Regions from separate parts of the Nesterenkonia aerolata genome, predicted to be linked through region 2. Evidence: predicted binding sites of a transcription regulator. Region 2 holds the regulator's gene; the other holds the start of a gene.
What was found. The regulator HrcA, encoded in region 2, represses chaperone genes, less so after heat shock. The targets are predictions, from matches to a motif close to TTNGCACTCGNNNNNNNCGAGTGCNAA.
Positions count from the first base shown of each region.

Region 1 (4,413 bases), on a different contig from region 2:
CAGCGGGGCGAGTTTGCGGGCATCGGCGCCCCAGAGGATGGAGACCAGCGGGGTGCCGCGCTCGACGAGGGCACGTACGGCGGCTTCAGTGATCTCTTCCCAGCCGATGCCGCGGTGCGAGGCCGGTGAGCCCGCGGTGACGGTGAGCGCGCGGTTGAGCATCAGCACACCCTGACGCGCCCACGGACGCAGATCCCCGTGCGGGGACACCGGCACGCCCAGGTCACGGTGCAGCTCGGTGAAGATGTTCTGCAGGCTGCGCGGCAGCGGCCGGACATCGGGGGCGACGGCGAAGGACATGCCGATCGGATGCCCCGGGGTCGGATACGGGTCCTGGCCCAGGATCAGGACCTTCACCTCGTCGAAGGGCTGACGGAAGGCGCGCAGCACATCCGAAGCTGCCGGCAGTATCTGCTCTCCGGCGGCGCGACGGCGCTGCAGCTCTTCGCGCACGCGAGCGAACTGCTCCTCGGGGGAGGCCAGATGGGAGGCCAGCGCCCGTTCCCAGCCGGATTCCAAGGGATCGACGAGATGCTCCGAGATGCTCATGCCCCCATGCTAGAGGTGTCAGTGGTCAGCGGTAGGCTGCAATTCCTGCGGCACTGATGACTATGGCGTGTCCGGCGCAGCAGTGTGCCGTCGGGCCGGGTGGCCGCGTGGGCTCCCCGGAACCCGGGGTGCTCAGCCGTAGCATGGTGAGCGGGTCATTGCGCTGTGCCATCCGTGGCGCAGCGGCAGGATCCAATCGAACCTGTGGAACTGGCCCCATGGAGAGGAGGACCGATGTCCGAGGCAGCCAGCGCAGAGCATGCCGAGGTGCCGAGCGCCGATGCGCCGAGCTCCGGCGCACCTAAGCACAGCGAACCTAGCTCCGACGCAGCCAACGCCGATGCCGCCCCCAACGCCGATGCATTGAGTGACCAGGACCGGGGCATCCTCGAACTGGAGCGCCAATGGTGGAAGTACGCCGGCGCGAAGGACCAGGCCATCTCCGAGCAGCTCGGGCTCTCCGCCGTCTCCTACTACCAGGTGCTCAACCGGCTCATCGATTCGGAAGCCGCCCTGGCCCACGACCCCATGCTGGTGAAGCGACTGCGCCGCCAGCGCGAATCCCGGCACCGCGCCCGCGCCTCCCGCCGCTGAGCCGCGCCCTGATACCACTGCACTGAGGATCCCGAAGGCCATGACGAAATACCCGCAGGACGAGTTCGACGACGTCGCCCCCTACCCGCCCGGTCAGGCCGGCAGCCACCGGGCCCCGACAGAGGCCCCCGGCGCCAAGCGCACCGGCCTGCCGTGGATCGTGATGCTCGCCGTGCTCGCGCTCGCGGTCGGTGTGGTCAGCTACGTCGTACTGCCCCAGCTCGGCGACGGCGACGAGGCCTCGGCCGAGGAGGAGACCGCCCAGGCGGAGGAGGGCGACGACGGCGAAGACGGAGAGTCCGAGGAAGAGGCCACCGAGGAAGAGACCGAATCCCAGGAGGAGGAATCCGAGGAGAGCCCCTCAGCTGAGGAGAGCCCCACGGAGGATGAAGAGGACAGCGCGGCATCCGATACCGAAGCCCCCGTCCAGGTGCTCAGCTACCAGGCTCCGGCTGACGTCGCGCAGAACGCCCAGTCGCAGTTGGAGGGCTACGGGTACAACGTCGTCAACGTCACGGAATGGACCTACGCCCAGACCAGCACACCGGCGGTCTTCTACCCGCCCGGGCAGGGCGAGCTGGCTCAGGAGATCGCCTCCAACATGGGTATCGACAACGTCGTCGAAGATGCCCGCTGGTCCTCGATCGCCGTGGTCGTCGACTCCGGCTACGCCGGCTGACCGGTCCGGTCGCAGGACTGTTCGCTCAGGGCGCGAATCGTTTGCACTCCCCGGGGGAGAGTGCTAAAAATTGTGACAGCACTCCCGTGATGGCGGGGTTCCGCGCTGATGCGTGGTCTTCGTCGTGACGGCGCCTTGAGAGCGTCGAGGGAGTGGGACTGAACCTCTACAGGTGAGGCCCTGTGCCGCACAGCGGCAGACCCCCGGTGACGCGGGGAGTCCGGGCCGTCCGTCGCGGGCATCTGGCCAGGTTCGACCCGATTGACGCGAATACGTCTGACATGTGATCAACCACAGTCCAGGAAGGACACCAGCCGATATGGCGAAGACCATTGCATTCGACGAAGAGGCCCGTCGCGGCCTCGAGCGGGGCCTGAACAGCCTCGCCGACGCCGTCAAGGTCACCTTGGGCCCCCGCGGTCGCAACGTCGTCCTCGAGAAGTCCTGGGGCGCGCCGACCATCACCAACGACGGTGTCTCCATCGCTAAGGAGATCGAGCTCGAAGACCCCTACGAGAAGATCGGCGCCGAGCTGGTCAAGGAGGTCGCCAAGAAGACCGACGACGTCGCCGGCGACGGCACCACCACCGCCACTGTGCTGGCTCAGGCCCTGGTCAAGGAGGGCCTGCGCAACGTGGTCGCCGGTGCTGACCCGATGGGTCTCAAGCGCGGCATCGACAAGGCCGTCGAGGCGGTGACCGCCGAGCTCTTCGCCTCCGCCAAGGAGGTCGAGACCAAGGAGCAGATCGCTGCGACCGCCTCCATCTCCGCCGCTGACGAGCAGATCGGTGAGCTCATCGCCGAGGCGCTGGACAAGGTCGGCAAGGAAGGCGTCATCACCGTCGAGGAGTCGAACACCTTCGGCCTCGACCTGGAGCTGACCGAGGGCATGCGCTTCGACAAGGGTTACCTCTCCGGCTACTTCGTCACTGACGCGGAGCGCCAGGAAGCAGTCCTGGAGGACCCGTACATCCTGATCGTGAACTCCAAGATCTCCTCGGTCAAGGACGTCATCGGCATCCTCGAGCAGGTCATGCAGTCGGGCAAGCCGCTGCTGGTCATCGCCGAGGACGTCGAGGGCGAGGCCCTGGCCGCCCTGGTGGTCAACAAGCTCAAGGGCACCTTCAAGTCCGTGGCCGTGAAGGCTCCGGGCTTCGGTGACCGCCGCAAGGCGATGCTGGCTGACATGGCCATCCTCACCGGCGGGCAGGTCATCGCCGAGGAGGTCGGCCTGAAGCTGGAGAACGCGACGCTCGACCTGCTGGGCACTGCCCGCAAGGTGGTCGTCACCAAGGACGAGACCACGATCGTCGAAGGTGCCGGTGACGCCGAGGAGATCGCCGGCCGCGTCAGTCAGATCAAGGCGGAGATCGAGAACTCCGACTCCGACTACGACCGCGAGAAGCTGCAGGAGCGCCTGGCCAAGCTCGCCGGCGGTGTGGCCGTCATCAAGGCCGGTGCCGCCACCGAGGTGGAGCTGAAGGAGCGCAAGCACCGCATCGAGGACGCCGTGCGCAACGCCAAGGCCGCTGTGGATGAGGGGATCGTCGCCGGTGGTGGCGCTTCCCTGATCCAGGCCGGTGCCCGGGCCTTCAAGACGCTCTCCCTGCAGGGAGACGAGGCCGTGGGCGCGAACATCGTCCGCCTGGCTGTGGAGGCTCCGCTGAAGCAGATCGCCATCAACGCCGGCCTGGAAGCCGGTGTGGTCGCGGAGAAGGTCAAGAGCCTACCCGACGGGACCGGCCTGAACGCTGCCACCGGCGAGTACGAGGACCTGCTCGCCGCCGGGGTGAACGACCCGGTCAAGGTCACCCGCTCGGCGCTGCAGAACGCAGCCTCCATCGCCTCGCTGTTCCTCACCACTGAGGCCGTCGTCGCCGATAAGCCGGAGAAGGCTCCGGCCGGTGGCGGTGCCGAGGGTATGGACCCGATGGGCGGTATGGGCGGCATGATGTGATCTGCTGATCACCTCACCGCTGCCGCGGTACTGACCCCGCACGACGACGGCGCCCCTCACCAGATCGGTGAGGGGCCCCGTCGCATCTGCTCCCGGGGTCTCTCAGCGCCGCAGGCAGGGATGGCCAGCCGCCGTGGTGCGGCTATGCTGGAAGGAGGGGCCAGTAACGGGGCTGGCCGCTTCGAGGGGAGCACAGAGTGGTCGGACGGGACCGCGCGGCTGTTCGCGCGATCGGACTGGAACGGATCTTCGGCATCGGTGAGGCGCAGGTCGCCGCGCTGGACGGATGCAGCCTGGAACTCGCGCAGGGGGAGTTCACCGCGATCATGGGGCCCTCCGGGTCGGGCAAGTCCACATTGCTGCACTGCCTGGCAGGCCTGGACCGCCAGAGTTCCGGAACCGTGCTGCTGGGGGAGACGGATCTCGCTGAGCTCTCAGACAACCAGCTCAGCGATCTGCGCCGGGATCGGATCGGCTTCGTCTTCCAGTCCTTCAACCTCATCCCCACGCTCACCGCGCGGGAGAACATCACCCTGCCCGCGGACATCGGTCGTCGTGCGGTGGATGAGCAGCGGTTCGCTGAGATCGTCGCCGCCATCGGCATGGAGGACCGGCTGGAGCATTTCCCCTCTCA
Region 1 covers NZ_JAVKGR010000009.1:12,817-17,229, forward strand. The annotation lists gene RIL96_RS08565 (uracil-DNA glycosylase) at 1-549, opposite strand, end outside; gene RIL96_RS08570 (DUF3263 domain-containing protein) at 784-1,143, shown strand; gene RIL96_RS08575 (LytR C-terminal domain-containing protein) at 1,184-1,822, shown strand; gene groL (chaperonin GroEL) at 2,142-3,779, shown strand; gene RIL96_RS08585 (ABC transporter ATP-binding protein) at 3,977-4,413, shown strand, end outside.
Region 1: groL (chaperonin GroEL) is a predicted target of HrcA. The motif match lies at 1,863-1,889, and genes of this name have one in related genera.

Region 2 (4,413 bases):
GCACAGCGAGGCCTCCGCTTCCTCATGCAGGACGAGGACGGCAGTCTCAGCAGCGCCGGTGCTGTCAGCATCGTTGCTGTCAGCGCGAGTGCTGGCGGCATCTTCGATGAGACTGTCCAGCAGCTGTGCAGTGCTCTGCAGGGCTTCCACGGCGGGGACGCCGGTGCGGCGAGACTGTTTGGCCGCGGCCCGCACCGTGTGCACCCACTCCTGGTGCTTCTTCGCCTCGCGCCCCGGCTTCCACCGCGCCACAGAACGCTCAGCCTGCCAGGGCACGATCCGGTCGACGCCGAGCTCCACCGCCGTCTCCACCGCCTGCAGGTCGCGCCGATCCTTGGCCAGAGCCTGCACCAGCACGAGTTCAGGGTGCGGTGCCGGGTGTTCCTGCACAGTGCGCACTTCGATCTCCAGGCCGCCCTCGGCTGCGGCGACCACCACCCCGGCCACTCGGATCCGCCCGGTGTCGCTGAGGTCGATGGACTCGCCCGGCCCGAGCCGCATCACCGTGGCGGCATGATGGCCCTCAGCGCCGTCGAGGGTGAGGCGGACGCCCACGGCGGCGAGATCCAGGCTGCCAGGAGCCAAGTGGAACAGCGGGGCCGTCATCGTCCCTCACTCGTCTTGGGCGCGCTCACAACGCGTCCCAGCGTTCGCGCAGCCGAGAGAACACGCCGCGGTGCTCGGTCTTCGCCGGTAAGTGCTCCTCGCCCCGGACCTCGGCGAGCTGCTGGAGCAAATCCCGCTCGACGTCTGTGAGCTTCGAGGGCGTCTCCACCTTGAAGTGGACCTTCAGCGCCCCGCGGCCGCCGCCGCGCAGATGCGTCACGCCACGGTCCCGGACCGAGAGCACCTCACCGGACTGGGTACCGGATTCGACGACGAGCTCCTCAGTGCCGTCGAAGGTCTCCAGGCTGACCGTGGTGCCCAATGCGGCCGCGGTCATCGGCAGGGTCACTGTGGCGTGGAGGTCATCGCCACGGCGGGTGAAGACCTCGTCGGAGCGCACGTCGACTTCGACGTAGAGATCACCCTGGGGGCCTCCGGCCGGACCGGCCTCCCCCTCACCGGCCAAATGGATGCGGTTGCCCTTGTCCACCCCGGCGGGGATCTTCACCTTCAGGCTGCGGCGTTCGCGGACCCGTCCCTGGCCGTCGCACTCCTGGCAGGGATCCTCGATGAGGGTGCCGAAGCCGGAGCATCGGGCGCAGGTCTCGGTCTGCAGCACCGTGCCGAGGATCGAACGCATCGGCCGCTGGATATGTCCCTGCCCGTGGCAGTCGCCGCAGGTGGCGGGCGTCGAGCCTTCCCGGGAGCAGGTGCCCTCGCACACGGTGCAGGTGACCGCGGTTTCGACCTCGATCTCCTTCGTGGTGCCGAAGACGGCATCGCGCAGATCGATCTTGACCCGGATCAGCGAGTCCCGACCGCGGCGCGTCCGGGAGGCGGGGCCGGAGCCTCCGCCGCCGAAGAAGGTCTCGAAGATGTCGGAGAAGCCGCCGAAGCCGCCCTGCCCGAAGCCTGCCCCGCCGACGCCGGCCCGGCCGTTGGGGTCCCCGGTGGCGTCGTAGTTGCGGCGCTTCTCCGGATCGGAGAGCACCTCGTAGGCCTGGCCCAAGACTTTGAAGCGTTCGGCGGCCTCCTCGGAGGGGTTGACGTCCGGGTGCAGACGTCGCGCCTGCTTCCGGTAGGCCTTCTTGATCTCTTCGGCCGATGCCTCCCGGCTGACGCCGAGGGCCTCATAGTAGTCAGTCACGTTCATCCTTCGAAGCGGGTCATATCAGCGGATCATATCGGCGGGTCATATCGCAGGTGGTCAGGGGGCCGGATCAGTCATCGCTGAGGATCCGTGAGAGGTACCGCGCCATGGCACGCACCGCGGACATCGAGGTCGTATAGTCCATGCGCGTGGGGCCAACGACGCCGAGCTTGGCGCCCTCGCCACCGTGGCGGGGGCCGTATTCCGCGGCGACGACGGAGGTCTCCAGCAGGGAGTCGTCCTGATGTTCTCGGCCGATGAGCACGGCGAGTCCCCGCTGGTCCTCGCGCATCTCGGTGAGCAGCCGCAGCAGCACGACCTGCTCCTCGAGGGCCTCCAGGATCGGTCCGATGGCCGGTCCGAAGTCGCCTCCAGACCTGGCGAGGTTAGCAGTGCCGGCCATGATGATGCGATCCACGCGCCCGGACTCCAGGATGGACTCCACCGAATGCACGACCAGGGCGGCCGCCGGGCGCATATCCGGGCTCACCGTCTCCAAGAGGTCTTCAACCGGCAGCGGCACGGCCGAGGCCGAGCGGTTGGCCAAGGACACCAGCAGGCGCATCCCCACTGTATGCAGGGCGTCCTCGTCCACCGGCTCGGGCAGGGTGATCATCCGCTGCTCCACCTTCCCGGAGGAGAGGATCACCACCACCAGTGCCCGGTGTGCGGACATCTGCAGCACCTCCAGGTGGCGGATCCGTGCCTGGGACTGCTGGGGGTGCTGCAGCACCGCGACCTGGTTGGTCAGCATCGCCAGCAGCCGCACCGTCTGCTCCAGCATGGCATCATGATCGTCGGCGTTCTCCAGCAGTACGTCCATCGCCCGGCGCTCGGCCCGGCTGAGCGGGCGGACGTCGCTGATCCGATCGACGAAGAGCCGGTATCCCTGATCTGTGGGAATCCGGCCGGCAGAGGTGTGCGGGGCCGCGATCAGCCCCTCGGCCTCCAACTGAGCCATGTCATTGCGGATCGTGGCCGGAGAGACCTCCAGGTTGTGCCGCTCCACCAGTGCTCTGGAGCCGACCGGTTCCCGGGTCTGGACGAAGTCCTCGACGATGGCACGCAGCACCTGCAGCCGACGTGTCTCGGACATCGTTCCGCTCCTCTCCTGCTTGACGGGTCCTGCTTGACGGATCCTGCTGGGCGGCGGCCCACGTGATGACGGCTCGGATGAGAGCGGCCGGGCGCGGGTGACACCCACACACGGTTAGCACTCGCCGAGCACAAGTGCCAAGTTTAGCGGGTCCTCGGGGCACCTGGCCCGGAGTTTCCCCGCTGCCGCGGCGGCGGTTCTCCCAGAGCGGACATCACGGTGCTGTTAGGATCCACCGACTGTGACGCCTGCTGCGACCTCCTCACCATTTCCGACCGATTGGTCCTCCTGGGGCCCCAGCTCTGTGGAGGAACGACGTCGCGCCCAATACCGGGAGATCCCGAAGCGGCCGGCTGAGACCGGGCTCGTCGTCGAGGACACCGCCAGCGGCTGGGTGGGTGCCGTGCTCGGCGTGGAAGCCGCCGGCGGCATGCATGTGGTGCGGCTCGAGGATCGCCACGGACGTACGCGCAGCTTCCCCCTCGGCCACGGATTCCTCTGCGAGGGCGAACCGGTGGAGCTCATCGCCCCGACGCCCGGGGCTGGGACCACTCGGTCTGGAACTGCCCAGTCTGGGACTGCTCGGTCTGGGACTGCTCGGTCTGGGACTGCTCGGTCTGGGACTGCCCGACGACGGACCGCCTCCGGCTCGCTGGCCGTCGACGGTGCTCGCGCCCGGACTGCACGGGCATCACGGATCTGGGTGGAGGGCCTCCACGATGCCGAGCTGATCGAGAAGGTCTGGGGAGAGGACCTGAGCCTGGAAGGTGTCGTCGTCGAGCCGCTCCACGGTGCCGATGACCTCACCGGCGCCCTGGCCGAATTCGAGCCCTCGGCGCAGCGTCGCGTAGGAGTGCTGCTGGATCATCTGGTGCCCGGCTCCAAGGAGTCCCAGATCGCTGAAGCGGCCATGCGCTCCCCCGGCGCCCGGGGCAATGTGCTGATCCTGGGTCATCCCTACGTCGATGTCTGGCAGGCGGTGCGCCCTGAGCGTCTCGGTCTTCAGGCCTGGCCTCAGGTACCTCGCGGCACCGACATCAAAGTCGGCACGCTGCAGGCGCTGGGCTGGCCGCATCGCACCCGCGCCGATATCGCCCAGGGATGGCGCCGCATCCTGGGCAGCGTCCGCAGCTACGCAGATCTGGAGGCCTCGCTGCTGGGACGCGTGGAGGAGCTCATCGACTTCGTCACCGCGGGCTGAGCCTGAGGCAAACCGGGCCGCAGCAGCCCGTCCACGCCCGACACGCCCGATGCTCAAGGCCAAGCGGGGACCCGGAAGCCGCGTGGTTCGCTACAGTTGAGGCAGGTGGCCGCGCTCGCGGGGTGTTCGCCGCCTTGGTGTCATGTCAGCCCAGCAGCCAGAGCGGAGGATCCGTGGCGCAGTCCGAAGACCCCTCGGCACGCAGGTCACACCGTGAGCGGTCCGAGCAGAACAGCGCCGAGCATCTGCAGGGCTCCTCCTCGGAGGCACTGCCGCTCACCCCGGCCGAAGACCGCCGATGGGCCACTTTGGCGCATTTCGGCGGCCTGATGGGCTGTGTGCCCTCGCTGGTCATCTACC
Region 2 covers NZ_JAVKGR010000002.1:236,774-241,186, reverse strand. The annotation lists gene RIL96_RS03610 (16S rRNA (uracil(1498)-N(3))-methyltransferase) at 1-606, opposite strand, end outside; gene dnaJ (molecular chaperone DnaJ) at 632-1,753, opposite strand; gene hrcA (heat-inducible transcriptional repressor HrcA) at 1,827-2,852, opposite strand; gene RIL96_RS03595 (DUF3097 family protein) at 3,094-4,053, shown strand; gene RIL96_RS03590 (DUF4870 domain-containing protein) at 4,227-4,413, shown strand, end outside.